Regions from separate parts of the Echinicola rosea genome, predicted to be linked through region 2. Evidence: riboswitches for the same ligand, from Rfam matches in the RefSeq annotation. Region 2 holds a riboswitch; each other region holds the start of a gene.

Region 1 (10,816 bases), 1.7 Mb from region 2:
TAATTGATCCTTCCGAGATAGGACTCCATGGCCCACTGGTTTTTATTACCGGCATTGGTGGCTCCCTGCGAAGATCCCAGTCCCAAGACCGGAAGATCATTGGAAGTGAAATTTTGCCTTGATCCTTCTATGGATTCCCAATTGGATTCTTGAGCTTCATGGGTAAACATCAACGTTAAATCATGCTTCTCGGCAAAAGTCCTGTTATAGGTCAAGGTCTGCGACCAGTTCCAGTAAAAGCTGTTTTCAGCTTTGTTGGTCAACTCATTCACGTCATTGGTCACAGAACCTAACGTATAAGTAGGTGTCCAAAAATGCCCATTGGCATAGTTGATATTACCGTTCAGCTGGGTCGTAAATCTCAGCCCTTCCATGATGTCAATGCCCACATTCAGTCCACCGAGTGCTTGTCTCCTCTTATAGGTCCTATCCAATAAATTGGCCAGTGCAATCGGGTTTGGCGGGGTGAATTGTAGGCTACTGCCATTCAGGTTATCCGCCCCTCCCCAGCTGCCGTCAGGATTCTGAACAGGGATATTGGGAGCCATCTGAATGGCGTAGTTGATGACATCACTACTACCAGTGGCGAGCTGCTCATCGGTTTCATTCAGGGCCAAATTGACCCCAATGCTCAACCAATCGCGGACTTCATTGTCCAAATTAAGCCGAATGGAATACCGCTCAAATCCGGAGCCAATGGCCACTCCGTCTTGGTTAAAATATTCCCCGGACAGGTAATATTTGGTACTTTCATTACCGCCACTCAGGCTAAGAGAATGCTTGTTCAGCGCAGCAGTCTTATAGAGGGCATCCTGCCAATCGGTACCTTCCCCCAGTAAAGACGGGTCCAAAAAAGCTGCGGGCGGGTCTCCGCCGGTAAGGTCCCGAATGGTATTGGTCATTTCGGCATACTGTTGGAGGTTCATGACAGCCAGATTATCCGGCTTGTCCTGTAAGCTGTAGAGATAGGAATAGTTGATATTAGTCTGTCCTTCCTTTCCTCTTTTGGTCGTGATCAGCACTACACCATTCGTACCACGAGAACCATAAATAGCAGTAGCTGAAGGTCCTTGAAGTATCTCCATTGATTCGATATCACTGGGATTTAGGCCTGCCAAGGGGTTGGTTCCGGAGGTAGGCCCATAGGCAACGGTATTGGGTTGGACCTGGACACCATCTATTACGTAAAGCGGTTCATTTGTCCCGCCTATGGAATTGACCCCCCTGATATTTACAGACAAGCCTCCACCGGGAGCGCCAGTATTTTTGGTCACATAGACCCCCGCTGCACGTCCCTGAATGGCTTGCTCTATGGTCGTGTTGACGGTCTTCTCGATATCATCAGAGGTCACGGTAACGTGCGCACTGGACATATCGGACTTTTTCATGGTGCCGTATCCGACCACCACAAATTCCTCTAGATTGGAAATATCCTCTTCCAGTTGAATATTGACGACACTCTGATTGCCGATGGACACTTCTTGCTGTTTATAGCCGATAAAGCTATACACCAATACATCGTCTGCGTCCGCGGTAATGTTATAGTTTCCCTCCAAGTCTGTGGTTACCCCCTTGGTGGTCCCTTTGATAATAATGCTGACCCCGGGAATGGCTTCTCCATCCGAGGCTGCACTTACCTTACCGGTCACTGTGACCTGGGCATAGGTGATTCCTGCAAACAACAGCAGAAACCCTAAGAGTAAGCATTTTTTCATAGTTATTGAGGTTTATTGTATAAGGTAAAAGCTGAAAAAAGGCAATCCCACCAGCCAAATAAACTCATGGGAAGCCTTTCCCAACAGGTTTAGGTGTAGGATAGCAGTAAGCGGTCGTTACGGTATAATTGCCTTGGCAAAAACTGCCAATTGTAAGCATGTGGCACCCAAGGTAGCTGATACACCGCTAATCCTAAAAGGTGTGAACAATTCTGAAGGAACCGAATGCGTTTCCTTTGCATCAAAATAATATATAGATCTGTCATTGTGGGTTTAGGTTAATTTCCTAATCTAATGTAGGCCTAATAAAAAAATAAGTGGGTGATGAAATGTTTATTTGAAGGGGCGCAAATGTTAACAAACGGTTTAATGGCCATATAAGCTGCCGCAAGCCTTATTTTATCGCTTCTGGGAGGTGAAAAATCAGCCGCTTCATGTTGGTTATGCGAACCGTCACACCCTTATTCCAACAGGGATAAATCCGAAATCAACTTATCCCAGGGCCAAGGGATATTGGAGAGGTCATAAAAAAATCATCCACCCCTGTGGGTTGCCTCTACTTTTTGCCGGGCATACACAGAGGGCAAAACATGATATTCCGCCTTAAAATGTTTGGTAAAGTACTTGGCATTGTTGTAACCCACCTGATAAGCTACTTCCGCTACGGTAAGCTGGCTTTCGCCCAGCAATTGGGTAGCCCTTTCCAAGCGGATCATCCTGATAAACTCCAAAGGTTTTTTACCCGTCAGGGAAGTGAGTTTTTTGTAGAGATGTACCCGGCTCATGGCCAGTTCACCGCTGAGCATTTCTACCGAAAGCTCCGGATTGTCCATATGGTCTTCCACTACTTTTACCGCCTTTTGGATCAGTCTATCATCGAGGGATTCGAGTTTTACCTCGCTGGTGATAACACCTATTCGCTTCTTGAAGCGCTCCTGTAACAAACTGCGCTCGTTCAGCAGATTCCTGATCCGAAGCAACAACAGCTCCACGTTAAAAGGCTTGGTGATGTAATGGTTCGCACCACTGTCCAATCCTTCCAGCTGCTTCTCTTCAGAGGATTTGGCGGTCAAAAGGATCACCGGAATATGCGAGGTACGAAGGTCCCTTTTCAGCAATTGGCAAAGCTCCACGCCGTTCATTTTTGGCATCATTACATCACTGATCACCATGTCGGGGATATGCTCAAAAGCCATTTTACTCCCCTCTTCACCATTTAGTGCAGTGATCACCTTGTATTCCTCTACCAAGCAGGATTTCAGATAATGCACAAAATCCTCATTATCCTCTACCAACAAGATGGTCTTTTTTTCCGATGTCTCAATCCCATCCATTTCCTCGTCACTTTCATCCAATCCGTTTCCAATATGCTCTATTTCCTCTACAGGCAAGGTCACCGTGAAAGTACTACCACGTCCCAATTCACTTTCCAATAGCACATCCCCATGATGCAGGCGGGCAAATTCCTGCACAATGGACAATCCGATACCACTTCCTTGGTTAAGGCTATCGCTGTTTTCTTCGCCGACATAGTAGCGTTCAAAAATCCGCTTTTGATCCTCTTCTCCTATACCTACACCATTGTCTTGTACGCTGATCGATAGGTTTCCTTTTCCACCTGCTGCATCAGGGTTCTCATAATTCACCATCACCTTGATCTCACCGCCCCTGAAGGTAAACTTAAATGCATTGGAAAGGAGGTTGAAAAGGATCTTCTCCAATTTATCTACATCAAAATACGTAAATAACTGATGCTTGTTGGTCCTAAAGTCCAAGGTGATATTCTTCTTTTCCGAAAGGTCCTCAAAGGACTGGGTGGTTTCACGCAAAAAACCAATCACATCACTTTCCACCGGAGAAAAATCCATGCCCTCCGTTTCGATTTTACGGATGTCCAGCAGTTGGTTGATCAGGTTCATCAGTCGCTTGGCATTTCGCTGAATCGTATGGTAATGGGTCCTAGTATGCGGCTCATGTGTAGATTTCAGTAATTTCTCCACAGGTGCCAAAATCAAGGTCAGCGGGGTCCTGAATTCATGGCTGACATTGGTAAAAAACTTGGTTTTCATTTTATCCAGTTCTTTCATGCGCTTGGCTTCTTCCCTGTCCTGGGCGATTTGGAGGCGGTCTTTTTCCCGGGCAATGATTTCGCGTTGAATCGCTATGATGATCAAGGATATAATGACAAAATACACCAAAAATGCCAATGGAGTTTTCCAAAATGGGGCCAGGACTTCTATATCCAGCATATGCGCATTTTCGCTCCACACACCATCATTATTAGCTGCTTTCACCTTGAACGTATAGTCTCCCGGATCCAAGTTGGTATAGGTAGCCTTGGTCACCCCATCTTCCACCTCCACCCAGTCACTATCAAAGCCTTCCAACATGTACCGGTATTGATTCTTGTCAGAATGGATAAAGTTCAGCGCAGCAAACTCAACAGCAAAAACGTTTTCATTATGCTTCAACACCATTTTTTTGGTTTGGTTGATGTTCTGTTCCAGCACCACTCTACCCGCTATTTTTTCACCTATTTTTACAGACTTGTTAAACAATTGGAAATCCGTCAAAACGATTTTGGGGCTTTCTTCATTCATCCGCATCTTGTCGGGGAAAAATATATTATAGCCATTCGGTCCACCAAAGACCAGTTCGCCCTTGGCCGTCTTCAGTGCAGAATTTTCATTGAACGAATTGCCTTGGAGCCCATCACCGACACTGAAGTTACGAAACGTCAATGCTAAGCTGTCCCCGGCCCTGTCCACCTTGACATGGCTCAGCCCATTGGTGGTGCTCAACCATAAATTGTGCTTGTTGTCTTCGAGGATTTTTACGACGTGGTCAGATGGAAGGCCATCTGAATGGTTAAAATTACGGAACACATCCTGCTCCTGATCAAAGTAGCTCAGCCCTTGGGTAGTAGCCACCCACATGTCACCCTTACTATCCCTAAAAATATCCATGATATTGTTTCCGGCCACCGTTGATGCATTACCGATCTCGTGTTTACGGTAGGCCGCAAATCCGCTTTTCAGGTTGATAATGTCAATACCATTGCCCCCACCAATCCAGAGATTTCCCGCAGCGTCCTCCTCCAAGGAAGAAATATAATCGCAGTGCATCGGAAAACGGCCCTCAGGGCCAATAAAGTGAACGAAGCCATCAATTTGGGGATCATAAAGGTCAAGGCCACTGCGCAAAGTACCCGCCCAGACATTCCCTTCGCTATCCTCGTAAAGCTCCCATACACTTTCACCTGATAGACTGTGGGGATCGTGGACATCAGGCTGGTAATTCCTGAACTGCTGACCGTCAAAGCGGCTGAGCCCCTTCAGATAGGTAGCAATCCACAGCTCACCGTTTTGATCCATCATCAAGTCCACAATGATGTCTCCGGGCAAACTGTTCCTTTTGCCTTCTTGATGCTTGAACTCCGTATATTGCTGGGTCTTCCGGTCATAATACAGTAGCCCGTTTCCGTTGGTTCCTATATAAAAATTACCTTTTTCATCCTCCACAAAACAGTTGATGTCATTGTAGGGAAGGGACTGATTGGACGTCAGCATGTGTTTGACATGTGGAAAACGAATCAATTTCTCATTGTACAAATTGATTCCATTTTTGAAAGTGCCAACCCAGATGATATCCGAACGGTCCTTCATAAGCGCATACACACTGTTGTGTGCCAGGCTGTGGGGGTTTTCGGGATCATGTTGGAGGTATTTCACGGTCATGTCTTCCTTATTCAGAACGTTGATGCCCCCGTGGTCGGTACCGATCCATATTTCGTTCTTTTTGTTTTCTACAATTCCCCTTACCTGATTATTGTTCAACTTTGCTTTTTCGGAATCGGTATGAAGGTGATGCAAGCGATCAGCATAACTGTCAAAATAAAACAGCCCTTTGCCATTTTCATACAGATAGATCCAGGCATCATCATCACTGTCGATAAAAATGTGAAAATCATCCGTAAAGTTGACGTTGGAATCGGCAAAAAGCTCTATCCGCCTCCTGACTTTTAACGAATCGGCCTCTAGGATATCCACTGCCCCATTGGAATAGACCAGCCAGTACTCACCTTTGGAGTTTTCTGCCACAGCAGAAACGTAATTATAACTGATAGAAGAAAGGTTTCCTTCTTCGTGCTTCAGGCTGCGCGTCTCTTTGGAGACTGGATCATAAATGCTGACCCCTTGATTGGGGTGGCAAAACCAATACCTTCCCTGCTTATCTTGATACACTAAATGAACCGCCAGGCTCCCAAAACCATACCGTTTGGAATACTGTGAAATGGAAGTGCTGAAGGTTTCGGTGGCAGCATCATAAACCTCAACAACATTGTTGCGGTTAAGCAGCCAAAGCTCGCCCTCAGGGCCGGGCATGATTTTGCGGATACTGTTTTCGGAAAGGGATGTGGTGTCGTTGGGGCGGTTTCTGAAAACTTTAAATTCTTCACCATCATAGCGGTTGAGGCCAGAATTGGTCGCCATCCAAATGTAACCAAGCTCATCTTGGTGGATATCAGTCACACTGTTATTGGACAGTCCGTCTTCCACGGTGATCGCCCCAAACAGGTAGTTGCCCTCCTGTGCATATACACTGGAACGCCCTATCAGCAATAAATAAACATACAGCAAGCTTGCAAAAAAACGAATCATCTGGCTATTGGGTCATTGGGTATTGCCAATATAGTGTAAACTTTACCTCAAATCAACTAAATTGTTTCCCTGCGAAATACTAAATGCGTTTATATCTGCCGTTCCTACGGAACTTACACTTTTGTGTGTAATCATTTTTGGTACAGGTTGTCACCTGCACCTTCTATATGACCCTCCGCCAAAGGCGGATTAGGCAGGATGCTCAGTTGCTAACGCATATTCAGGGTTTAACCTCAACCAAATCAACTCATCATTCTTTCAGCCCACCCCGCCATTCGGCAAGATAGACTACTGCGGTTTCCAATGTACAAATCGGGGCAAAGTGCCAGCGGCACGATAAATTTTGTAACCTGCGGATTCATCCGCAGGAACTTAAGCGCTCCTCAACCTCCCGAAGGAGTGCCAGCGGCACGGATGATAGCTAGGCCTACACGAAATTAGCATGAAATGGGATTGCCACACTTGAAAACCACCTTCCATTACCACTTCCCCACAAAAAACCTTATCTTTGCGCCAGTTTTTGGTACCTATCCCTCTTTTGGAGGAATAGGTTAATAGGGAATCCGGTGAAAATCCGGAACTGTACCCGCAGCTGTAAGCTCCCAAAAGCAACTGGTAACCAAGCCACTGTCCGACATATCGGATGGGAAGGCGCCAGGTGTGGAGCAAGTCAGAAGACCTGCCATCAACTGTTATAATTCAGAGCTTTCGGGTGAAAGGCTATGAAACTTCAACGGATCTTTTCGATGATGAGGTCTTCAGAAGTTCCATGTGGGCAATGTATTTCTTCATTGCATGCATGAAAATATCTTTAGCGCTGAGGATATTTTTACAGTTTTCCCAGAAAGTTCATAGTGTCCAATTAATAACGCATAAAACACGCTATGAACAAACACATTATTTCTTTTCCAAAAAAGAAAGGGCTTCTTCCCCTTCTTCTCACAGGCATTTCCCTTTTGAGTGCCCCTGCAAACGCACAAGATACCCAAGACCTGGATGAAGTCGTCGTGACGGGTACCAAATTTGAAATCCCGGTCGAAAAATCCGGAAAGACAATTTACAAACTCGACCAAAAGGACATTGAACGAAATGCAGGAAAAACCATCCCTGACTTGCTCAATGAGGTGCCCGGTATCCAAATAGACGGAAACTACAGCGCTCCGGGTACCAATATCAGTTATTTCGTCCGAGGTGCAAGTTCCAAAAACACCCTGATCCTCATCGACGGCCATCCCATCAACGACCCCTCATTGGCAGATGCGACCTATGACCTGAGGCTCCTCCCACTGGACCAAGTGGCCTCTATCGAAGTCTTGCGTGGTGGGCTGAGCACGCTGTACGGTACCGGAGCCTCTGCAGCTGTGATCAATATCAAATTAAAATCCGGCAGTAAGGCCAAAAAATTCGGGGGATCAGCAGACTTTAGCGGAGGTTCATTCAATACTTACCGCGGAAACCTCAGCCTTAATGGACAAACGGAAAAGTTCAACTACCTCATTTCGGGAAGCCTATACCATTCCCAAGGTTTCTCTGCGGCTGCAGATACCGTTCCTGATACCGAATTTGGAAAAGACGGTATAGATCGAAAGGATTTAATGGTAAAAATGGGCTATCAGTTCTCGGATCGATTTAGATTGGATTTTCTTTCGGGCTATGATGCGATAAAAGCAGATTATGATGATGGCCCTTTCTTAGATACCAATAACCTACAGACCAGCAATCAATTACGATTTGGCCTTACCCCTACCTATCGATATGCAAAAGGTAATATCAAGCTCAAAACAGTTTATAATGTCAATGAGCGTGAATTTATCAGTAGCTTCCCTTCAGAATATGAAGGGAGAAACCTCCAACTTGACCTTACCCAAGAACATCAGCTGTTGGAAGGTCTTAAGGGATTGTGGGGAGTCAATGTTCAGCAGCTGTCGTATGAACAACCCGGAGAATTGGCCTTTGAGGACAATCAGTTTACCTTGATCGACCCCTATGCTTCATTCTTCTATGACGCTCCTAGCGGTTTTAACATCCATGCAGGTGCCCGCGTAAATACCCATTCTAACTATGATCCCAAATTCATCTATAATGTCAATCCCAGTTACCTTTTTGACATTTCAGACAAGGTTTCAGCAAAAATCCTCGCCTCTGTAGCCACTTCCTATGTCACCCCGACCCTCTACCAGCTCAATTCCCCCGATTATGGAAACCGTGAGCTAAATCCTGAGGAATCCTTAAATTATGAACAAGGCATATCCTTTTATGTAGGTAATCAATTCACCTTTAACCTAGTTCATTTCACCAGGGATGAGTCCAGTCCAATCGAATTTGTCTCCTTATTTGATGAAAACGGCGGATACATCGGAGGGGAATATCAAAATACCACAGATAAGCGAAGAGTAGAAGGATTTGAGGCGGATTTCTCTTGGCTGGTGAATCAGTATTTTAGCATGACAGCAAATTTTGCGCACGTCAGCACGGACAAACCTGAAACCTTTTACCGGGTGCCCGGCAGCAAATGGGGCATGGCCTTTAATGCCAAGCCTGCTGAAAACACCCAGGTTTCCCTAAAATATAATTATACCAGTAAACGGACGGTTTATGATTATGGAGTAGGTGGAGCATTTGACCTGGACAGCTATGGACTGGTGGATTTATTTGTACAACAGGCCGTATTGGACAATAAACTGAATATTTACGGTGGAGTAAACAACCTGCTGGATGAAGACTTTACTGCCATCTATGGCTATACCACCCGGGGAAGAAACTTCAGCGTTGGTGCGCGGTACCAGTTTTGAGATGTGAGATTTGAGTCTTGAGACTAAATACAAAAAAGGCCTCGTCCCCCATTTAGGGGGTAATCCTGATCCCTGTACTGAACGTGCCGAAGGGTGAAATCAGGAAAGTATATATAAAGAAAACTAGATGGACGCCATATAGCTTCTAATGTAGTAAACTAATGGAAAGGCTGACACAATGATCAAAGAAAAGCGCTGCCCAAATTGCCAAAAAGCTTTTGCCTGCACGACGGAATGTTGGTGCAGTGCTTTTCCTCCTATTGTCCCGCTGGAAGAAAACAAAGGCTGCCTATGCCCTGACTGCCTTAAATCCGCCATACAGGATCGCATCAGTCACTGGACCACCAACCTCAACTCCAAAAAGATCAAAGCAATCCAAAAAATGGGAAAACCCACTTCCCTGATCGAAGGCATCGACTACACGATCAATAAACAGGGTTTTTATGTATTTTCGAGTTGGTATCTGCTCAGGCAGGGCAAATGCTGCGGTAACGGATGCCAAAATTGTCCATATGAGAAATTCAGGAAAACATGATTTACTATATTACAGGTGGCGAACGCTCAGGAAAGAGCCGATATGCACAGCAATTGGCCGAGAGGCTATCAGCATCCCCAGTTTACCTGGCCACTTCCAGAATATGGGATCAGGATTTTAAAAAACGGGTGGACAGGCACCAAGCAGACCGCGATGGACGATGGACCACCATCGAAGAGGAAAAATACATTGGCCAAGTGGATATGGCGGAAAAAGTCATTGTAATGGATTGCGTGACCCTATGGCTGACCAACTGGTTTGCTGATTCAAAAAGTGACATCGAAAGCTGTCTGGACAGTTGTAAATCGGAAGCTGACCAGTTGTTTTCGAATGCCCAAAAAGGCACCTTGATCATCATTTCCAATGAGATCGGCATGGGACTGCATGCCCAAACGGAAGTAGGCAGAAAGTTCACCGAACTGCAAGGCTGGATCAACCAGTACATCGCCAAAAGGGCTGACAAGGCCATTTTTATGGTTTCTGGACTGCCCATAGAACTAAAGTGATGTATTTAGATGATCGCGAAGCACAGAAAAATAGCCATGTTGTCATCAGCATTCATTGATATCACCATGCGAAAACCAATTTAAATGAATCAAAAAAACAGCGTCAAAAGCATCCTGTCAAAATCAAGAACCTTTCACGCTAATGCAAACCAAAATGACAAAAAGTGTATTCAACTGGAGTGGCGGCAAGGACAGTGCCTTGGCACTTTACCATGTATTGAAAGATCCCCACATTTCTGTGGAAAGGCTTTTGACTACAGTCAATGGCCATCACCAACGCATTTCCATGCATGGTGTACGGCGGGAATTGCTGCATGCCCAAGCGAAAGCAATAGGACTACCTTTAGATGAACTCCTACTTCCAGGAATGCCTAATATGGACACCTATAACCGGTTAATGGGTGATAAAATGGATGACATCAAGCGGGGCGGTATTGTCCAAAGTATTTTTGGTGACATCTTCTTGGAGGACCTTAAACAGTATCGTGAAGAAAAACTCGCCAAGGCTGGACTAAAAGCCCTATTTCCCCTTTGGCAAAGAAACACCAAGGAGCTCATCGCTGAATTTTTGGATTTGGGTTTTAAAACCATTGTGGTCTGTGTAAAA
Region 2 (10,816 bases):
AATTTAGAGATCAGGAAACTTCTGTAGGTCAGTGATTTATGTTCTAAAACGGGACCCAAAATAGGAAATTATTTTGGCTCACCGAATAGGTCTCATTTTCTTTGAAATTGTATGTGGTTTTTTGCTATGTAAAAAACAAAAAAACCTTCAAATCATACGATTTGAAGGGTTTTGGTGGTAAATGTACCCGTTTTCGTCGGAGTGGCGGGATTCGAACCCACGACCCCTTGCACCCCATGCAAGTACGCTACCGGGCTGCGCTACACTCCGATTCACGTTTGGATAGTTTAGAATACTAGCTCAAACTTTCACTATATCACTTCCCAGTCCCAAGTGGAATACATTCTGGGGTGTCTAATGCCATTTGGCAATTATAGTGGTGCAAAGAAAACAGAATTTTCAACTATTTCAAAAAATATCATAGGCTTTTCTAACTCCATTCAAGTTGTGATCGCTCCTGCCAATAATCTTTAGGCATTACGGCAAATCTAGAGAGGGTGTCCAATTCATCTTCGGAAAGCTGGAAAGTATTGGCCTTTAGGTTTGCTGTCAACTGAGAAACTGTGCTGGCCCCGCTCAGGACATAGGCAGGATGGATCTTGTCCATGCAGAATCGAAGTGCAATGGCATCAATGCCCACTTGGTATTTGGCAGCTAGTTCTGAGAGGTAAGTATAGGCTTTTTTGTAATGAGGATAAGCGTCATTAGGGAATATTCGTCCATTTGCCAATGCTTCTTTGACGATAATTTTTACCCCGTTTGTTTGAGCATGTTCGAGGAAGGGGAGGGTGGATTGTTCCAGTACATTAAATGTCACTTGAAAAGTTTCAAACAAAGGCGTGTCGTCCACAGCGATGTCCATTGCTTGTTCCAGTACCTCTTGTTGCTCCGCACCGCTCGAACTCAGTCCGATAAGGATCTCTGAGGAACGTTTGATCTCAGCCAATTTCTCCAAAACGGCTTCGTCCTCCAGCACGCCAGATGCTATCGTGGCCGAATGGATATGGTAAATGCCAAGTGCGGGACACAATTTCTGGGAATAGCTCCACTGTTCTTCCAGTTTTTCCAAGCTGTGTTCTTTGATTTCATGTTTGCCTTCATAGCCCAGCTTCCAATCAGCGGCATAGGTGTAGCCCCATTTGGACCCGAACATGACATCTTGGTGCTTTCTTGTTTGGTGCCAGTTCAGTAAGAACGACTCTCCCTTTCCATAGGATGCAGCCGTATCAAAATACCTTATGCCGGATTTATAGGCTTCATCCAAGACGTTGAGGGTGTGACGAAAGAATGCAGCTTCAGACTTTTCTCGTTGGTCTGATGGGTTGATATTGATGTATTCAGGTCGGCCAAGTGCCGCCATCCCTAGTCCGATTTGTGTAGTAGTCATTCGTTTGAAATTAGACGGTGGTTACGTCCCTAATTTACGAAAAACATGTGTCAAACCTAAGCCGAAAATATTTGGACAGATCAGATCGTCCAGGTTTCTTCAGGCCGTAAAAACAGAAAAATTACTTTTAACACTATGAAGTTATAAAAAGCCTAAGACCGAGCCGAGTCGAGGTCCAACGCCTAGCCTTCGACTCCGCTCAGGTTGACATCTCACTACTAGCAGTTTAGAAGCTATTTCCCTGGCCGTAAAAATTATTTCTACGCTAAATCCAATTCTTATCCCTATATTTGCAGCCAAAGTTCTTTTCATATTTACCTCAATAACCAATATAGGTCGCCGACTACGGTCGGGGATAATAGGGAACCGTGTGAAAATCACGGGCTGTCGCGCAACTGTGAGTGACTAAAAAGTTCTTGCCCTTGGTTGTCCACTGTTCTGATCTCTTTCAGAATGGGAAGGACGGCAAGAATGTCATGAGCCAGGAGACCTGCCTGTATTGACTTATCCATCTCGTGTGGATAGGGGTGACAATGCTTTCGCGATTTGAAGCTACTGTCAGGTACACACGCTTTTCCTTTCTTCTCTGGGAGTCATATGCCCAAGGGAAAAGTATGTCTATTTTTCAGTCTCTTCATATCATTCCAAAAGCATTGTAAAGTGTGGCGAAGGGCTTTTGACGAATTATTTATCACGTTAAAAGTTTAAAACTATGCTAACGCACAATCTTGGCTACCCGCGAATTGGTAGCAAAAGACAATTAAAAAAAGCCTGTGAGGCTTACTGGGCCGGTAAAATCCCGCTAAATGACCTTAAGAAAACTGCTGAGGAAATTCGGGAGACCAACTGGAAGTTGCAGCAGGAAGCGGGATTGGACCTGATTCCTTCAAATGATTTCTCTTTTTATGATCAGGTATTGGACATGGCATTTACAGTAGGGGCCATTCCCGAGCGGTACCATGAAATTCTCACCGAACAGAAAAAACCGGAAATTGACCTGTATTTTGCGATGGCTCGAGGCTATCAAAAGGAAGGGCTTGACATTATTGCGATGGAAATGACCAAATGGTTTGACACCAATTATCATTATATCGTTCCGGAGTTTACCAAAGGCCAACAGTTCAAACTTTTTTCCACAAAAGTTCTTGATGAATTTAAAGAGGCCAAGCGATTGGGGGTCCATACCAAGCCCGTCCTATTGGGGCCGGTTTCATTTTTGCTTTTGGGGAAGGAAAAAGAGGATGGATTCCACCGTCTTGATCTGTTGAAGCAGCTATTGCCTGTTTACATCGATGTACTGAAGAAGCTGGAAGCGCTAAATGCTGATTGGGTGCAGATCGACGAACCATTTTTGGCAATGGATCTTGGTGATGACGAGAAGTCAGCGGTACAGTGGGCTTATGGAGAAATCAAAAAAGCAGTTCCTGGACTAAAAATACTATTGACCACGTATTTTGGCTCACTGGGTGATAACCTAGGGTTTGTGGCGGGATTGCCCGTTTGTGGACTTCACGTGGATTTGGTTCGCGCACCGGAGCAGCTAGATGCAGTTCTGGAGGCAATACCTCCTAATATGAGCTTATCCCTTGGTGTCGTAGATGGTAGAAATATCTGGAAAAATGATTACCAAGCATCCTTGGAACTGATCAGTAAGGCTCGTGACAATAAGCAGGACGACCGTCTGCTTATTGGTTCCAGCTGTTCATTGCTCCACAGTCCCTGTGACCTGGAGGAAGAGTCTGATGAGGAATCGTTAAGCGCAGCACTTAAAAGCTGGCTGGCTTTTGCCCGCCAAAAGGTAAATGAGATCGCTGAATTAAGGGCAATTGCAATGGACAGTTTCTCGGCGCAGCACAAAGCATTGCTGGAAGGGAACAAAGAGGCATTGCGCAGCAAAGCAACCAGCATTCAGATTCATAAGCCAATTGTACAAGAAGCCGTGGCTGGGCTTCGTCCAATACATGGCAAGCGGAAAAATTCTTTTTCAAGCCGCAAAGCACTTCAGGCTAAACACCTTGATTTGCCATACTTTGCCACTACTACCATTGGTTCTTTTCCCCAGACCAAGGAGGTACGTCAGTGGCGTTCTCAACTGAAGAGAGGAATATTGACTGAAAATCAATATGACGACAACATCAAAGCCGCCACTGAAAAAGCGATCCGATGGCAAGAAGAGATGGATTTGGATGTTTTGGTTCATGGAGAATTTGAGCGTAATGATATGGTGGAGTATTTTGGAGAAAAACTTGAAGGTTTTGCTTTTACCCAAAACGGATGGGTACAGAGTTACGGTTCCAGGTGCGTAAAACCTCCCATCATCTATGGAGATGTTTCAAGGGCTGAGCCAATGACCTTATTTTGGACGAAATTTGCCCAATCACTGACGGATAAGCCTGTAAAGGGGATGCTGACAGGACCGGTTACGATATTACAATGGTCTTTTGTCCGCAATGACCAACCGAGAAAAACTACTTGCCAGCAAATTGCATTGGCCATTCGTGAAGAGGTGAAAGATTTGGAAAATGCGGGGATTCACGTCATTCAGATTGATGAGCCTGCTTTGCGCGAAGGACTACCGCTCAGACATGCGGATTGGGACAACTACCTGCATTGGGCAGTGGAATGCTTCAGGATTTCTGCTTCGGGGGTAGAAGATATTACGCAAATCCATACTCATATGTGTTATTCTGAGTTTAATGATATCATTGAACATATTGCAGCGATGGATGCCGATGTGATTACCATCGAGTGTTCTCGTTCTCAGATGGAATTGCTGGATGCCTTTGCGGCGTTTAACTATCCCAATGACATTGGCCCTGGGGTCTATGATATCCATTCCCCTAGGGTGCCTTCTACGGCAGAGATGGTGTCCTTGTTAGAGAAAGCCAAAGCGGTAGTGCCGTATCAACAGTTATGGGTAAATCCAGACTGCGGCCTTAAGACCAGAGGTTGGGAAGAAACTGAGGAAGCGCTGAAACGGATGGTGGATGCTGCCAAAAAACTCAGGGCGGAGATGGCCACAGATGTGGCAGTATCTTAAACAATTTATTGATCCGGGCAGTTTTAGAATTGTCCGGATTTATTTGTTTGATATATGAGTTATTCTAAAAAGCAACCTTTACATTATAGTGCGCCACTGCGATCCTGGGATATTTATGCCAGTAGTTTTTTGCTGGAAGTACGCTCGGATCAAAAAGCTAAGGATCATAAGGTACTGGCATATTACAAAAGGAAATTTGGCTGGAAGTCATTTCCTGACCTGAATGTGCACGCTTATGAATCGATCGTATTGACAGATCTCAGCAAGAAGATTCTCTGGGTGAACGCTGGTTTTAGGAAGATGACACATTATACTGCCCATTACGCCATTGGCAAAAAACCAGATTTTCTGCAAGGGCCTTTAACCTCCCCTTTGGCCAAAAGGCGTATCAGGGAAAAACTAAAAGAAGAAAAGCCTTTTAAAGCCAGGCTGCTCAATTACAAAAAAGACCAGACTACCTATATTTGTGCCATTCATGTGTTTCCTTTGCAAAACAGAAGCGGAGATACCACACATCTATTGGCACTTGAAAAAGAAGAATGAACACACTTGAAGAAAAAATCAAAAAAGCAGAAACGAGGGTTTTTAAGGCTGTATTTCCCAATACGGTAAATCATTATGATACGCTTTTTGGCGGCACTGCCATGCATATGATGGATGAAGTCGCCTTTATTGCAGCGACGAGATTCAGTCGCCAGCGGATGGTGACGGTGAGTAGTGATAAGATTGATTTTACAGTTCCTATTCCTGCGGGAACAATTATTGAACTGGTGGCACATATTGTACATCTCGGCAAGACCAGCCTTAAAGTCCAAGTGGATATTTTTATCGAGCAGATGTATGAAGAGGGAAGGGAAAAAGCCATTAGTGGTACATTCACCCTAGTGGCCATTGACGATCAAAAGAAGCCCACAACAATTCTTAAGTAATAAAAGAGCCATCTCCAAAAAAGGAAATGGCTCGGGGGTAAAGTATATCTAAGGGTTAATGCTGATCAAGTTTAACCCGTTTTATCAATGTCGTTTAGTTAGTATGTGTCTGGAAATATTGGTTTAATTTTTCTAGCTAAATCCCTAGGTGGTTTTCATCTCTTTACCTTTGTTACTTTTTTGCTTCAGGTCAAAAAAGTAACCAAAAAACCCCGCCGCTACGCCACGGCGCACAGGTGTGCAGCTATTGGGCTAAAATTAAAACCTCCCCTCATGCAGGCAAACTCCTCCTTTTCTAGCTGCCAATATTCTTTTTGGCTAGTATTTCGTCAAACAAGCCTGCCTTCTTGCCCACCCGCTATTTAATTTCTTAACGCCCAATACCTGCAAGGCGAATTCAGTTAATAAGTCCCAAAAAGGTATCGCTTCCTTATTCCGGCCCTTGGTATGCCTGTTTTCCAGCCGATGGTGGAGGCCGTTAAGAAAGTGAGTTGGCTCGCGTCGTGGAACAGCGAGGCCCACTCACTTTTAGGCCGTAGCCATCGGGTGGAAATTAAAATGGGTGAGGGATCCACGTCGCAGGGTAAATCCATGTCCCATTTTAAAGGGCATACCACCGGCCTGGATTTTTTTCTTTCTTTTTTCATCAATAGCCTGCCCCGAAGGCTTTCGGGGGAAAAAAGGAAAAGGATAAAATCCACCAGGATGATCAGGTTTCCCCAGCCAAAGTCAATCAAAAAAAGGACTTTTAGGTATATGAAAAGAAGGAAATCCCCTTAACTAAACGACATTGAATGTGGGTTTAAGCCCTCTGTCCCCAAGGACCTGTAATGGCGAGGGTAAGTCCCGCTCCTTGGATATTGACGAAGTAGGTGGATCCATCAGGGGAAAATACTCCTCCGGCAAATTCTGTCCTGAAGCCTATGTTTTCGGCCAGTTTATAGTATTCGCCTTTTGGGGTGATGCCCACGACAAATGGATGCTTATCATCCTCACAGAGCAAGAGGTCTCCCCACGGAGCGATGGCGACATTGTCGCAGCTTTTTAGGATTTCTTTGTCATTAGGCTCCGCAAATAGCTCCAAAGTGCCTGGGGTGGTATGGTCATTAGGTTTGCCTTCATTGGCTCCTGGGGTGTAGCGGAATACTTGGCCAGCGGCAATTTCCCCGCCATTGGTGCAGGCAAAATAGAGCTCACCATCACCAAACCAAATGCCTTCGCCTCTCGCAAAACAAGCTGCGCCCTGCTCAAATCCCCGATGCCTCAAATCATCTTCAGGGGCATCAATGTCCTCTAGGTCAATCCAAGAGACTTTGTAAGGATGGTTTTTTTGAAACTTCGGTGTGTCCAAGTCACTCCAGTTTCTGGTATCACGGCTTTTTTCTTCCAAGATGGCCAAGGCTTGCAATCTTCCTCCATTGTACAGTTTGCCGGGTTCGTTTGGAATAAACCGGTAAAATAATCCATCACCCCGATCTTCGGTAAGGTAAACGATGCTGGTTTTGGGATCGACAGCAACAGCTTCATGGTTAAACCTCCCCATCTCTTTGATAGGAATGGCCTTGTTTAGTTTCTTGTCGGCAGAGGCATTGACTTCGAATACATAGCCATGGTTAAGGTCTAGTCTTCCATCATATGCGCCCGTCTTGACGGTGGATTCTTCGCAGGTCAACCAGCTGTTCCAAGGGGTAATGCCTCCGGCGCAGTTTCTGACGGTGCCCGCCAAGCTCAGGAATTCATCCTCTACTTCTCCTGTTTTGGGATTGTAAACCAAGGTGGTGGTGCCTCCCAGTCCTGGCAGCTTCCCTTTACCCGTTTCATAAAACAGGTCAGCCGGAACATTTGTAAATCGCTCATTTTCTTTACCAAAAGCTCCTTTTTCAAAATCGTCAGGGCTGATTTCATGGTTTCTGACGATGAGCACTTTGCCGTTTTCACCCTTAAATGTACCCATACCATCTGGGTTGCCCGGGGTGAGTAGGCCGTCGCTCATTTCTTGTCCTATTTTGGAAATGACCTTATAAGAAAATCCCTTGGGTAGGTTAAGGATGCCTTCTGGGTCGGGAAGAAGTGCGCCATACCCGGCATTAGCGTTCATGGTATTGGCAAGGGCATTGGGCTGGACAAACTGGTAAAGTCCCATAAAGCCAACAGTGGCAATGCCGGATTTTTTTAAAAAACTCCTTCGTGATGTTTTTGATAATTGTCTCATATACTTGTTTTAAACTTTCAATTTATAGCTTTCCTCCGATGAGGGGATTAAGGAGATATTGTCTTATAGTTACCTTTTTTTGATATGCCTCGCAATGCTGCAAAGGATCAAACTAAATACTGCATCTGCGGATTTTGGGCTATAAAAAAACCTGACTTTTGGAAAGTCAGGTTCGCTTCTATGTGAAGACTTAAACTACCGAATGGCCTTGATCAGGGTAGCCATATAAACCCACTTTTGGTCCCTTGAACTGAGTCCTTCTTCCATGGCTACCAGTTGTTCCTCAGAGGCTTCCATATCCTCGTATTCCATTGAATTAAAGAACTGCATGTAATTGTCGTAGAAATTTAGCGTCATATGGGTGTATTCGGCTTCACTGCCCATGGGGACAGCTGTGCGAAGAAATTTCCAGCTCCCCATCATGTTAGCCTCTACTTTCTTTTGGTGGAAGGGCTGGTACAAATCTTCTTCTACGTGTTCATACTCGTTAAATTGACCTTCTGTGGCTTTCATGAGGTCAAAGGAGGCAAGTACGCCCGGTTTCATGTCGAAGTCATCTTTTGTTTTGGCCACCACGGTCATGTACGCGCGCATGGCCAGATCACGGTTGTTCTTGATTTTCTCGACTTCTTTAGCGATTTCGATTTCGCTCATGTCACTTGAATAGGCCCGTTTGGCATAATTGATAAAATTGTCATCGGTCATGCCGTTCATCATTTTGACAGGATCATCGTAATAGGTAATAGTGACATATTGGAAGCCACCTTGGTCAGGCCCTGACTGTAATGACCATAAATCCCAACCTTGAACATCTCCTTGTTTTACCGCTTGCTGGTAGATTTTTTCCAGGAAATCCTTGTTCTCGGAATAATCAACCATTTGGCTTGAAGATACCTTGATGAATTCTATCACCAAGTACTGTGAGCTTTCCTGCGCTACAGCGCTGCGGTACATTAAAGCGAAAACCAGAACGAAATAAAACAACTTTTTCATATTGTAGGTATTTTGGGTTCACAAAATAATTTCTTTAATCTCTTACTATTAATATAATCATTTATTTGGTGTTTGAGAAAAATTGTTGATATTTTTATGATGAAATTTTATCAGAATGTATTTGGTGTTGGGAATATTCTGATTTGTCAAAATTTATTCGATTTTGTTACGTTATTTAGAATAAACCTTTCCTAAAAAGCATGATGTGGTAAGTCATATGGAGGGGCAAGGAAGGGAGCTAAGAGAGTATTTTGACCTTTTTCGTTAAGGTTTTGGTGAGGTATTGGCTGAGAATTGATGATGTGTCGCCAACAGGCTTTACCATTTCCAGGTGTTCGATCACTTCCTCATCCGTTTCGAATTCGGTATCGCTGTCAATAAAGCCATAGGCTTTTAACACACCTTCTTCAAAATAGATAGCTGCCTGTTCACGCGGGTGGCGTCCTTTTTCACGTATCAGGAGGCGGCTTTTTTCTTGGTTGATTTCTTCCAGCCATTGTTGGACGCGGGAATTGTAGGATGAAGGAGTCTCTTTTCCACAACAAGCCCCAAGACAAGATCCAATGGAATAGTCAAAACAGGCGGAAGGTGATTTTTGTACGCTGCACAGTTTTGGACAAAGCTGGTGTTTTTCTATTTTTTCCAGCAGGTATGCCCAGGCATCATGATGGGAATGGAAGGCGAGCAGCGGTTTGGCAAAACGGTTGATCTTAGCTACTTGGAAGCGTTCGAATCCGGCTCCATCTTGGTACCGATATATTCCCCAAGGGGAGCTTTTTGCTTTTTGGGCACGGTTATATTTTGGCCAATGGCGCTTAATTTCGAGTGCTTCCAACAACAGGGCAAGGAATTCGCTGCCGGTTAATTGGAAGCTGATATCGTGGATTGCCGTTTTCATGCCCTGTTTGCCTTTCCCAGCTCCAGAAAAATGTCCCTTGAAGCGGTTACGGATATTGAGCGCTTTGCCTACGTAAATCACCTTTCCGTTGGCGTCGTGGAAGTAATAGACTCCGATATGCTCCGGTAAAGAGAGGAATTGCTCTTTGGAGATATTGGGCGGTAAAAATGCTTCTCCCGAATTTCGCTTGAGCAGTTGTTCCATGATCCCTTCTTGGTCTGGATGAACCAGTTTGGAGAACAGTTTAGCGGTGGCCTCTGCATCGCCGAAGGCACGGTGGCGGGATTTGATTTCAATGTTCTTGTGTTCACATATGCTGCCAAGGCTATAGGATCTCAGCCCCGGAAAAATTTTCCTGCTCAACCTTACCGTGCACAGTCTTGGCCGGTCAAATGCTTTTCCAATTCGTTCAAATTCGGATCGGATAAATTGGTAGTCGAAGTTGACATTGTGTGCCACAAAAATTTTATCTTCCAGAAAAGTATATAGCTCTTCGGCAATATCTTCAAAATAGGGTGCTCCCTCCACCATTGACTGGTCGATACCTGTCAAACCAGTGATGTAGCCGGGGATTTCACAATCAGGGTTGATCAGGGTTTGGAAAGTTTCCAGTACCTGATGGCCATCGTGGGCTACTGCTGCCACTTCTGTGATACGGTGCCTTTTTCCGTAACCTCCTGTTGTTTCAATATCTACAATGGCGTATTTCATTCCTTGGGATTGAGGTGCCGGGGCATCTCATTTAATGCGGCAAGATGTACTTGCTTATGGTGATTTGTTGTAGTCTTAAATTTACGTTTCAATTTTAATGAATTGTCAATCATTATAACGAATTTTGACTGAAATTGTCCCAAAATATTAACAAGGCGGGAGCCAAAAGGTTTTTTGACCCTTTAACCATGATGACAAATAAAATAGATCAATGGAAAGGTAGTCTGGCGACTACCACGCAGGATTTCAAGGATGCATTTCAGCGCCTAAATAAGGATGAACTGTATCGAAAACCCAATCCCGATACGTGGAGCATTGCTGAGAACATCCAGCACCTTATTGTGATCAATAAAAGTTATTTTCCGATTTTCGAACAGATCGTGGAGGGAAGCTACCAAAAGCCATTTATAGGCAATATTGGTTTCTTGAACCGGGCGCTTGGGAATATGATTTTAAAATCCGTGGCACCCGATAATGCTAAAAAGATCAAGACCATCCCGGTTTGGAAGCCTGAAAAATATGAGGAGCACAGACAAGAGGAATTGTTGGAGGTGTTTGAGAAGCATCAGAAAACGCTTACGGATTGGATTGATCGACTAAAACCGGCACTGGAAAAGGGACAGGTCATCCATTCGCCAGCAAATAG
Region 3 (10,816 bases), 520 kb from region 2:
TCCTCAGGTTGCCTACCCACTTCAATTTGGTCCACCAGCTCCAGATGGGTCGTGTCATATTTGGCGATAAAACCATTGGGCTTATCAGGACCAAGGGAAACCTCACCATCATAGGCACTTATATAAGCATAGCCATTAGCAAAGGCCACATAACGGCAGTTTTTGGAATCCAACACCTGTATTCGTTCGGTAGTGGCCACGTCCATTACTTCCACCTTATTGGAGCAATTGATCACGGCATATAACTTATCACCATAGACACCAATATCATTGCCCACATCTCCCAGTCCAAGCGTTGCAAAGGGATTAGCAGCACCGTACACATTCCTACTATAGACACCAGAAGCATAATCATAATAGTCCAAAGAGGCCTTGTTCATATTCATATTGCCTTCATTGAGCAGGTAAAACCCTTCAATGTAGGAAACTTCCTGTTGGGGCAATTCTTCTTTTTCTGGTGGGGCAATGGACTCCTCTTCCCTACATGAGGAAAGGATCAATCCAATTACCAAGGCCAAATAAAGCCACTTGTATTTTTTCATATCAAACATTTACGGACAGCTTTAAGCGGTAATTCCTTCCCGGCATGGGAAAATTCAGTACCACGTCATAATATTGGTTGAAAATGTTATTCACTTCCAACCCCAGATTGCATTTGGTCTTCCCAATTGCCTTGTTCCAGCTCAATCCTAAATCACTGGTGTACCAAGGCTGTACATGATTTACCGGGATATTTGCTTTTTGGCTGTAACGTTCACCGGTATAGATATAGCTGTAATTGAGTTGCCAATTATGATAGGTGGCAGAGGCAGTAAACGAGCCACTGTGGACAGGGGTGTAAGGAATCTGGTCACCATAGACCGTACTTCCTTCAGTGATGTCAATGGCATGCTGAAAAGTATAACTCAGCCCAAAATCGAGCAAAACTCCTTTCGTAAACCCCATTGTCACGTTTGCATTGGTCTCCAAACCTTTGATTTCTACCTTTCCCAAGTTCATCATGGTCCACCTGAACAGATTGGCCGATGGCATAGCCACAATCTTATCGGTCACCTGGTTATAATAGGCATCCACTTGGACATTAAAGGCCTTCCAGAACCCTTCCGCGGGTTCATGGTACCAGGTAGCGCCCAAATTATACTGTTCGGTAAACTCCGGCCTCAGGTAAGTATTGCCTACAAAAGTGTAGTACAGGTCATTAAAAGTGGGCATCCGGAAGGATTCCTTATAAAAGGCCCTGAGCCGTAATGCTTCATATCCGCCAAAGGGCTGATAGGAAACAGAGATCACGGGACAAAATACCTTTTGATCGTCACCCTGCTGGTAATATTCGACCTGTTCATCCACATAGGCTCCCAGCAGATTAGTCTGGATTTCTAGCCTGTCCCACTCCATCGCACTGGAAAGGGCCAAATAATAGGAATAGCGTGTCGGGTACGCAAATCGGTAGAGGTTCGCATCCAACGCATTGTATATTAAGTCACCGGCAAGGGAAACATTCCACCAAGAATTGACCCTGTATTGATTTACCAGAGAGGCATACAGCCCGTTTTGGTAATACCGGTTGTCAAGCGCTCCTTCAATGGTCTGATAATCAGGATCCACATACCGACTGTAATCCCTACTGTATTTCACATTAAAAAGCATATCATGCTTGTCAAAGAGCGACTTTTGCAATTGTGCCTGTATAAAGAAATTTCTGTCCCAAAGTCGCTGATAATGACTGAATATATTGGCCACAATGGCACCAGGAAGCCCCCTTTCGGAATCATAGTAGTAGGCCTTGTATGTGGCCTTCCCCCCTGACTTAAACTCCTGATAAAGGGTCACTTCGCTTCGTATCGAAGTGATATCACCATTTTGCCGAACTGCAGTGGTATCATAGCCTCCTTCCTTTTGGTATCGGTAGTTGTACTTTCCATTGGCCCTGACAAGCTCCACATTTGCTGCCAAGGAAAACTCTTTTCCCAAATGCCTTTCAAAAAGGACAGATGGATTGACCAGTCCAAATGAACCTGTCTCAAAAGAACCCTTGACACGGGATTTATCTTCTTCGGATAGCTTAGGGCTTTTGCTTTGCATATATAGAGCATTGGATGTGAAAAAACCTTTGGCGGGCTGGAAAATAGATGATTTCTGGCCATTATAAAGTTCGATGGCCTCGATATTGTCCAAGGAGAATTTTCCCAAATCCACTTGGCCATTTTGGGCGTTGGCTATAATCACGCCATCATAAAACACACTGGTATGCGCGCTGCCCAGACTTCGTACATTGACAGTTTTTAGTCCTCCGATCCCTCCATAGTCCTTTAACTGAACACCTGAAAAGTAACGAACTGCATCAGCCACAGAAAAACTGTTAAGCTGCTCCAGATCTTTTCCGCGGAGGATTTGAGCGGGCATGGGGGATGTCAGGTCAAATTTAGTGCGGCTTGTCCATACCGTCACTTCATCAATATCATAAACCCGGGCCGTGTCCAGGGGAATAAGCTTCTGCCGGACACTATTATCCTGGGCATTTCCCTTGAGAGAAATGATTAAAGACAGAAAACTGATCATCCAATACCAATTCCTTTCCGGAATAGGGCCAACCTTCATACCACTATTTGTTCAAATCAAATAGCTTCCAACGAAATAAACTGAATTCAAATTGATCAAGGCCCTTAAATGACAAGCTATCTTTTCTATGGGACAGCAACATCACAATACCATCTTCACTTATATGTGGTAAAACACAGTGAAAGTACCATTCTCTGAAATTGAGAAGGGCAATAACCAGTTTTAGCGATGAATAGACCACTCATTTGTTTTCAAGCTTTAATCCCCGAAAGCGTTGAATTATTTAGGATATTGGCAAGTATTCTGACTTACTCGCTATGCTCCGGCCTTCCCTTCTGACGAGACAGAAAGTGACCCTTAAAATTTGGAGCTAGCTTGTTGAGCTTACAGCTGCGGGACAGTTCCGGACTTACACCGGATTCCAGTTTAATTTCCAAAGGGCACGCCCAATGGAAAACCAATAATGCTGCGAAGATAAATCGCTTTTTTAGGATAAAAAAGGTTTATGAAAAGTTTGCTGTTCAGAAAATAAGAATGGGGCACCCATACAGGACGCGTAACTTTTCGTTCTCTGCCCTCTTAAATTCTAGCCTGATAGGTGTAAAGCTCATAGTACCTGCCTTTCTTCTCCATCAAGGCCTCATGCTGACCACGCTCGACGATCTCACCTTTTTCTACCACTAAAATCTGGTCTGCCTGGCGAATCGTACTCAGACGGTGGGCGATCACAAAAGAAGTCCTTCCCCTCATTAGCTTCTTGAGGCTTTCTTGGATCAAAGTCTCACTTTCTGTATCAAGGTTTGAAGTGGCTTCATCCAAGATCAATATGCGCGGATCTGCCAAAATAGCCCTGGCAATCGCGATCCGTTGTTTTTGTCCACCGGACAGTTTTACACCGCGTTCACCAATCATCGTATCCAAGCCGTCCTCAAACCGATCAGTAAATTCATGGACATGTGCTGCAAAGACCGCCTGCATGAGTTGTTCCGTAGTCGCATCAGGACGGGGGAAACGGATATTTTCCCGAATAGTTCCTTCAAACAGGAAATCATCCTGCAGCACCACCCCTAACTGGCTTCTATAACTTGACAAACTGACTTGCTGAAGATCTTGTCCATCTACGGTTACCAAACCGCTGTTAGGGGAAAGAAATGACGCCACCAAGCCTGCCACGGTCGTCTTACCAGATCCTGAAGTCCCCACCAACGCCGTCATGGTACCGGCCGGTGCTTGGAAACTCACTCCCTTGACCACATCTTTACCAGGTTCGTAAGCAAAACGAACGGCTGTAAATTCCACGTTTCCCTTGATTGCAGGAAGCTGGATGTTCCTTTTCCTTTCATCCTCTTCCAATGGGATGTTCATGATTTCTTCCGTACGATCCAGACCAGCAAAAGCCTCGGTGAGCTGACTGCCGATATTACTCATCTGTACGATCGGGGCGATCATAAACCCTAGATAGAGTGTAAAGGCCAAAAAATCCCCAAAGGTAAGCTCACCGTTCATGATCATATAGCCACCGATTCCCATAATTCCAGCTGATGCCAATCCCAATAACAAAGTAGCGGCACTGGTCACCATACTGGTGGTAGTCAAGCTGGATTTGATGTTGAGGTATAATCGTAATACCCCATCTTCAAACGTCTTTACTTCTTGGGCTTCTGCATTAAAACCTTTGATGACACGGATACCTCCCAACGTTTCGGTAAGTCTTCCCGTCACATCAGCATTGATTTTTCCCCTTTCTCTAAAAATAGGCCTAATTTTGCCAAAAGCCTTCAAGGAAATCAATCCGAAAATAATTACCGGTACCAACACGTAAAGGGTCATCATCGGACTGATATAAATCAACAGCCCTAGGCAGATCACAGAAGTCAACACCCCTCCAATCATCTGTGCCAACCCCGTACCCACTAGGTTACGAACACCTTCAACATCTGTCATGATCCTGGAAACCAACTCCCCTGTTTTGGCGTTGTCAAAGAACCGCAGGGGAAGACGGATTATGTGGCGTTGAACCTTTGACCTTAACTTGGCAATGAGGTGCTGGGCTTCCACACTGAGAATCTGTGTGAGCGCAAAGCTCGTAACCGCTTGAATCGCCACCGCGGCTCCTACTGCAATGACCAACCACTTCAATAACTGCATGTTATTGTTTGGAATCACCTCATCCATCAGGTACTTGCTGGCGCCTGGCAAAACCAACCCCGCAAGACGACTGATGATGATCAAAAACAAGCCTATAAACAATTGTTTTCGCCTTGGCCAAATAATGGTTTTGAAGACGTGGCCTATCGTAACTTTTCTTTCTTTCTTTTCCGTTGACATAATAACTCATAAAAATAGGGCAATTCCCAACGAAAATTGCCCCTTTAAAGTTCTTTCTAATGCTATTTAATTCCAGTTTGGACGTTGTCTTATCTTACTCTTGCTTGATATCAATCCAAAAACCAAGGCATTGATCACCAATCCAAGTACCACTAAAATGGCCGTTTCAAAGCGTGTGAGAATGGAGCTGCCAGCCATGATCCGTTTGGAATCGTCATTTACCTGCTTCCCCACTGTCAACTGAATATCCGAAAGGGTCTTCAGATCCGTTGATGCCTTACTTATCAATTCACTGAACCTTCCCTTGGCCAGTTGAAAATCAATGGTCTCTTTATCCCCTTTCTGGATAGCATTTTCTACAGTGTATAAAGCATCAATGTTGTTCCCGAGTGCAGATAGTGCTGTGGCTTCTTCCGGAGTAAGGTAAGTAGCCTCAAAAGCTACCATGATATCATCTATTTCTGCATTGAATCCATCATTTACCACCTCTAAACGCTCGAAATCCGACTGGTCATTACATTTATCGATGAGTCGTTGTTTCTTGTTGAGAAAATCCGATAAATGATAAATATAACTCTCAGGTAACAACCTGTCCTGATAGATAGTCGAACAGGAAGTGGTGAGCTCAGATACATTTTCTTCATCAAGCATATTCTTAATGAAAACCGAAACGAACAATACCATTAATAATACGGCAATAGTCATTCTGCTTTTTATACTATAAATCCATTTCATAACTCATGCGCTATCTTAAGGATACAACGTTCATCCAAGACTTTTTGCTCCATCTTAATTTAAACATTTTTTCCTGATTAACAATTAATTAACAAACATATTATGTTTTACGAAAATCTACTACAAGAGGTGTCATTTTAGACCGTGTTTAATAAGTATTTTGCTATTGAAATAATCATAGAATGACTAAAAACACACCCTAAAATGAGTAATTATCGACCATTTTAGCCCCCCATATTACCCCACACAGATCTCATTAACCAATAAAAAAAATACTTAAGCTACCTAATTTAAAAAGCACACTAACCCACTAATTTTGAAACAATTAAGATTTTTATGTTAATTTTTATTAACCCCAAAAAAAGACATATAAACCAGTTTATTTGATTCGAATTACATTTTACCAGCAACAAAACCCCGAAGCAAACAAATCAATTATAATTTTGAACATAAAACGTATAACTATTCTAACTTTCAAATTTCATATCATACATTTTTTTAGTCATCTTTGTGTCCACATGGTTAAAACTATCGTAACCTATAAGTAACAGAACGACAAAACTATGCAGGCAAAAGATTTTATACAACTACTTCAGCTGACACCCAAAATGCCCGTCAAAGTAGAATATCTTCCTGGGCTATTCACCAACGATGGCTTTGGTATATCTAAAATTGATTTCATCAAAGATCAATCGATTCGAGTATATCTGTCCGAATCCGAAAAGGAGACTTCGAACCCTCCTCTTCATACAGACGACATCCAGGGTCACTTGACCGAGGCAGTTGGGAAAGTAGAAGACATGGGAGACATAGAGATTACTGTAATTTATGGGAATCAAGAAATTGGAACCGCTGAATTGGACATTACAGAAATCGAGATATTCCAAGGTACCTTCACCTTGAAACTATATTCCCTAAATAATCTTACCAAATCCAAAGCCCGTCAGGAAAAACAAAAAAAAGAAGAGATCCCTCAAAAAGGCAAACGTTTTTTCTTTACTGCCATAAGGAATTTTCTCTTCCCCCAACCATTGGTACTTAAGTGGAATATGGCTAAATTATAGTCCAATTCCAACATAACGTAGCATGTCCAATACAGACCTAGTAATACCTGAAAGAAGCCGTGACATTGGCGACTTTTTAGTCGGGCGTCTATTGCCCTTTAGAAAAAAACGGATGGTGGGACCATTTGTGTTTATTGACCATATGGGGCCATCGGAAATCAAGCCGGGGCATTATATGGATATCGGCCAGCATCCCCATATTGGACTATCCACGCTTACTTTTTTGCTCGAGGGAGAAATGATCCATGAAGACAGCTTGGGTACAAAACAACTGATCGCTCCAGGGTCTGTAAACTGGATGACAGCAGGTCGCGGTGTGACCCATACCGAAAGGACTCCTCCGGAAATGCGTGATGGCAACACCTACCCCATCCACGGCTACCAAATTTGGGTAGCACTGCCAAAGGATAAGGAATTCATGGAGCCCCAATTTCACCATATTGACGCCAAAGACCTTCCGCACTGGCAGGACCAAGGAGCCTCCTTTACCTTGGTAGCCGGAAAAGGCTATGATAAATCTTCTCCAGTCCCCGTACATTCTGATCTTTTTATGATCGACATCAAGACCTCCGAAGACTATGAACTGGAGATCGTCGGACACTTGGAGGGAGAGATCGGAATTTGTATCGTCACGGGAGAAGTCAATGCCTGCGACAATGTAGTAGGAAAAGACAACCTGTTGGTTTCCAAGATCGATGACCAATGCGCCCTGCGCATCAAGAAGGATAGCCATATCATCCTGTTTGGGGGGCCAGCATTTCCTGAAGAACGCTTCATCGAATGGAATTATGTAGCCAGTGACAAAGCCACCATCGAAGCAGCCAAAGCAAAATGGAAAAGTAAGGACTGGCCGATGATTAAAGGAGATGACTCCTATATTCCATGGCCCTAGTCTCAAGTCAAACCTAAACCTACGTGTAATCAGGTGCATCTTTTGACCTATCTCTACGATGCGAAGAGACTTCCTTAGCTTCGGACAGGGGTGTTTTTTGTGCCTTGACCTAGCCCAAAATCCCCTACCACCTTACCCGTCATTTAAGCGTGGACTTTTCGTTAGGCTAAAGTCACCATCTTCGGTTTTAAAACTGAATCTAAAGACCAAAGAAATAGCACATAGGAAACATGAATGGTTGATATTAAAATGGACAATTGCAAAAACATACTGCCCCTCAGCTTACTTCTGAGCTTTATATTTTTGTCAACTGGATGCATCAAAAATGAAAGTGATTTAATCAGCCAAGACTGCAGCTCCCATTGTGCGACACTAAATGGTAACATTACCACTGGCAACGGTTTGATCCCTTTCAAAAACAGAGATATAGAAGTAATTTGGAAAAACACCATCTATTTAGGAGGTGGTGTTATCAGGACTAAAGCCAAGACAAAAACTGATGACAGCGGATACTATGAGCTAAATTTTAAGGTAAGAGAAGATGAGATGGAAAGTGGCTACTTTATGATCAAAATCCCCATCGATCAAAACTATTTAATCTGTGGAAGCAATGAATCATATCATCGTTTTGCATTCTTTGAATTGAAAAATGACACCACCATCACTACTAATTATGGGATACCTTATAAGGCGACTTTAAAAGTAAATTCCAATGGTGCCTCAAAGTTGGCAGATCATGACTATTTTTCATTTACCACGATGTCTCCTACTGGAATCAATTTTGACTCACATTGCGGCACCATAATAGACTGGAGCAACAAGAATCCAGACCAAGAATATATTATTGACGTGGCCGCAGAGCAACCAGTGATCGTAAGAATGGGAATTAGAAAAGGCGATCAATATTTTAGTAAATCCGACACACTTCGTTTAGAAATAGGAGAAAAACTCGACTATATAGTTGAATTCGATTAAACGTGAAAGGTATTGACAAATTAATTTATCCTTAATACAGGTAACAAAAGCATTTATTATCCACCCCAAACATTTTATTAATCCGCCCTTATACTGTTTATTTGTGAAAACTTAAAAAATCGAACACTAACTTTTCATGAAGATTATAGCCATAGGGCGAAATTACGCCAAACACATCGAAGAATTAGAAAATGAAAGACCTGATAATCCAGTCGTTTTTCTCAAGCCTGACACGGCGCTCATAAAGAACAACCTTCCTTTTTACCTGCCTGAATTTTCCAACGACGTCCATCATGAGGTCGAGCTGGTACTGAAAATCAACAAAGAAGGGAAGTTCATCAAAAAAGAGTTTGCGCACCGCTATTTTGGGGAGATCGGCATTGGCATTGATTTTACAGCGCGGGACATTCAGCAGCAATGCAAAGAAAAGGGGCTTCCATGGGAAATTTCCAAGGCATTTAATGGCTCAGCACCTATAGGAAATTTCCTGCCTGTAAGTGATTTCAAGGATTTTGCGGACATTAATTTCCACCTTGACATCAATGGTGAACTCAAGCAAAAAGGTAACACCTCTATGATGCTATTTGATTTTGGAGTGATCATTGAATATGTTTCCCAGTTTTTCACGTTGAAAAAAGGAGACCTGATCTTTACCGGCACTCCTGCGGGGGTGGGAAAAGTAAATACAGGTGATCGGCTTGAAGCCTATATAGAAGACCAAAAACTAATGGATTTTGAAATTAAGTAGTTTACTCCTACTGCTGTTTATCTGTACATCAACGGGCAATGCGGTATTGGCCCAAATAGAAAAAGGGTACTACCAGTTTCCCATAAAACCCGGCGAGCGGAATTACCTCTCAGGAAACATGAGCGAAATCCGCCCCAATCATTTCCACAGCGGTATCGATATCAAGACGGACGGACGTCAGGGATTGCCTGTATATGCGGCTGCAGATGGCTATGTCTATCGCATGAAAATCTCCAGCTATGGTTATGGCAATGTGCTCTATCTCAAACATCCAAATGGCCAATACACCCTCTACGGTCACCTTAAAGACTTCAACGCCCGAATCGCTGATTTCATGTGGCATAAAATGGCAGAAGCAGAGGAAAATGACCTACAGATCTATCCCGACGCCATGGCGCTACCGGTCAAAAAAGGAGAGATCATTGCCTATTCCGGCAATACGGGCAGTTCTGGGGGGCCTCACCTTCATTTTGAAATCAGGGATTCATTGGACAGGGCACTTGACCCACTGAAATTTGGATTTAGTGAAGTCAAAGACAGCACCTCCCCCACTGTCAGGGCTGTGGCCATTACCCCCCTGACACTGGAAAGTAGGATCAACGGAAAATTTGAACGGACGGTCCTTCGACTCAATTACCGGGACAATAAATTCGTAGTGGACGGAAACATTTCCATCACCGGAAAAGTGGGCATCGAAGTCAGTGGATACGACAAGCTGGATGGAGCCTATAACCCCAATGGTTTCCCGCATTTTGAAATTTACGAGGAAGACCAAAAGACTTTTGATGTTAACGTTGACAAGATTGACTTTAACTTGGGCAGGTTTCTATTGACACATACCCATGAAAATCGTTACACAAAACTGTACACTACACCTTTCAATCAATTCGATTTCTACAGTCCTGATAGCCTATTCAGCGGTGCCATCGAAGTGACTGCCGATAGCATCAAGGATGTAACCGTCCGGTTGGAAGATGTTTTTGGAAATGAAAGCTTGCTCAAACTCAGTTTCAAAGGGGAAAAGAAAACCCACGAGGTGGGCAGTTACAGTGCAAGCCGTAAAAGGGTCGAGTACATCCGAAACTGGATGATCATTAGAGCGAACAAGACAGATGGGCACAAATTGGCCAAATTTTACGTCAACGGCATGATGATGGACGTTATGATGTCTTATGAAGACCCCAGGTTCAGGACCTATATTTGGGACATGGATTTTGGACTTCCGGATTCTGTAGATGTATGCTCAGAAATGATCGAACCCGAACTACAGGCCAAAATCCCATTTGACAAGGAATATTATTTCAGCGATGGCCATACGGCCATCCATTTTCCAAAGGATGCCCTTCTGGAGACCTTATTTCTCCATACCGAAAGAAGCACCTATTATAATCGCCCAGCTGTAAAAGTCAATAACGACCGGGGCGATTATCTAAGGAATGAAATAGAAGTAAGCATGGACGTCAGTGAATATGATGGCCCCAGAGACCATGTGTACGTGTACCAGTTGTATGCAAA

What was found. A riboswitch is a leader RNA that binds a small molecule or an ion and turns the genes downstream of it on or off. The one in region 2 is predicted to bind cobalamin.
Region 1: linked by a shared signal. The riboswitch ahead of FDP09_RS18100 (TonB-dependent receptor plug domain-containing protein) and the one ahead of metE (5-methyltetrahydropteroyltriglutamate--homocysteine S-methyltransferase) in region 2 are both predicted to bind cobalamin.
Region 3: linked by a shared signal. The riboswitch ahead of FDP09_RS13800 (TonB-dependent receptor) and the one ahead of metE (5-methyltetrahydropteroyltriglutamate--homocysteine S-methyltransferase) in region 2 are both predicted to bind cobalamin.

Annotation. Positions count from the first base shown of each region.
Region 1 covers NZ_CP040106.1:4,606,976-4,617,791, forward strand. Annotated here, with positions in the region: gene FDP09_RS18090 (SusC/RagA family TonB-linked outer membrane protein) at 1-1,715, opposite strand, end outside; gene FDP09_RS18095 (hybrid sensor histidine kinase/response regulator transcription factor) at 2,249-6,376, opposite strand; cobalamin riboswitch at 6,881-7,077, shown strand; gene FDP09_RS18100 (TonB-dependent receptor plug domain-containing protein) at 7,261-9,168, shown strand; gene FDP09_RS18105 (DUF5522 domain-containing protein) at 9,347-9,703, shown strand; gene FDP09_RS18110 (bifunctional adenosylcobinamide kinase/adenosylcobinamide-phosphate guanylyltransferase) at 9,700-10,209, shown strand; gene FDP09_RS18115 (Dph6-related ATP pyrophosphatase) at 10,364-10,816, shown strand, end outside.
Region 2 covers NZ_CP040106.1:2,942,102-2,952,917, forward strand. Annotated here, with positions in the region: tRNA gene FDP09_RS11855 (tRNA-Pro) at 197-270, opposite strand; gene FDP09_RS11860 (aldo/keto reductase) at 431-1,387, opposite strand; cobalamin riboswitch at 1,704-1,899, shown strand; gene metE (5-methyltetrahydropteroyltriglutamate--homocysteine S-methyltransferase) at 2,100-4,427, shown strand; gene FDP09_RS11870 (PAS domain-containing protein) at 4,482-4,970, shown strand; gene FDP09_RS11875 (acyl-CoA thioesterase) at 4,967-5,356, shown strand; gene FDP09_RS11880 (hypothetical protein) at 5,804-6,136, shown strand; gene FDP09_RS11885 (alkaline phosphatase PhoX) at 6,159-7,568, opposite strand; gene FDP09_RS11890 (hypothetical protein) at 7,764-8,561, opposite strand; gene FDP09_RS11895 (exonuclease domain-containing protein) at 8,800-10,170, opposite strand; gene FDP09_RS11900 (DinB family protein) at 10,359-10,816, shown strand, end outside.
Region 3 covers NZ_CP040106.1:3,459,905-3,470,720, reverse strand. Annotated here, with positions in the region: gene FDP09_RS13805 (DUF5074 domain-containing protein) at 1-542, opposite strand, end outside; gene FDP09_RS13800 (TonB-dependent receptor) at 544-2,598, opposite strand; cobalamin riboswitch at 2,836-3,036, opposite strand; gene FDP09_RS13795 (ABC transporter ATP-binding protein) at 3,139-4,887, opposite strand; gene FDP09_RS13790 (MCP four helix bundle domain-containing protein) at 4,954-5,622, opposite strand; gene FDP09_RS13785 (hypothetical protein) at 6,186-6,686, shown strand; gene FDP09_RS13780 (pirin family protein) at 6,709-7,578, shown strand; gene FDP09_RS13775 (hypothetical protein) at 7,813-8,553, shown strand; gene FDP09_RS13770 (fumarylacetoacetate hydrolase family protein) at 8,690-9,301, shown strand; gene FDP09_RS13765 (M23 family metallopeptidase) at 9,288-10,816, shown strand, end outside.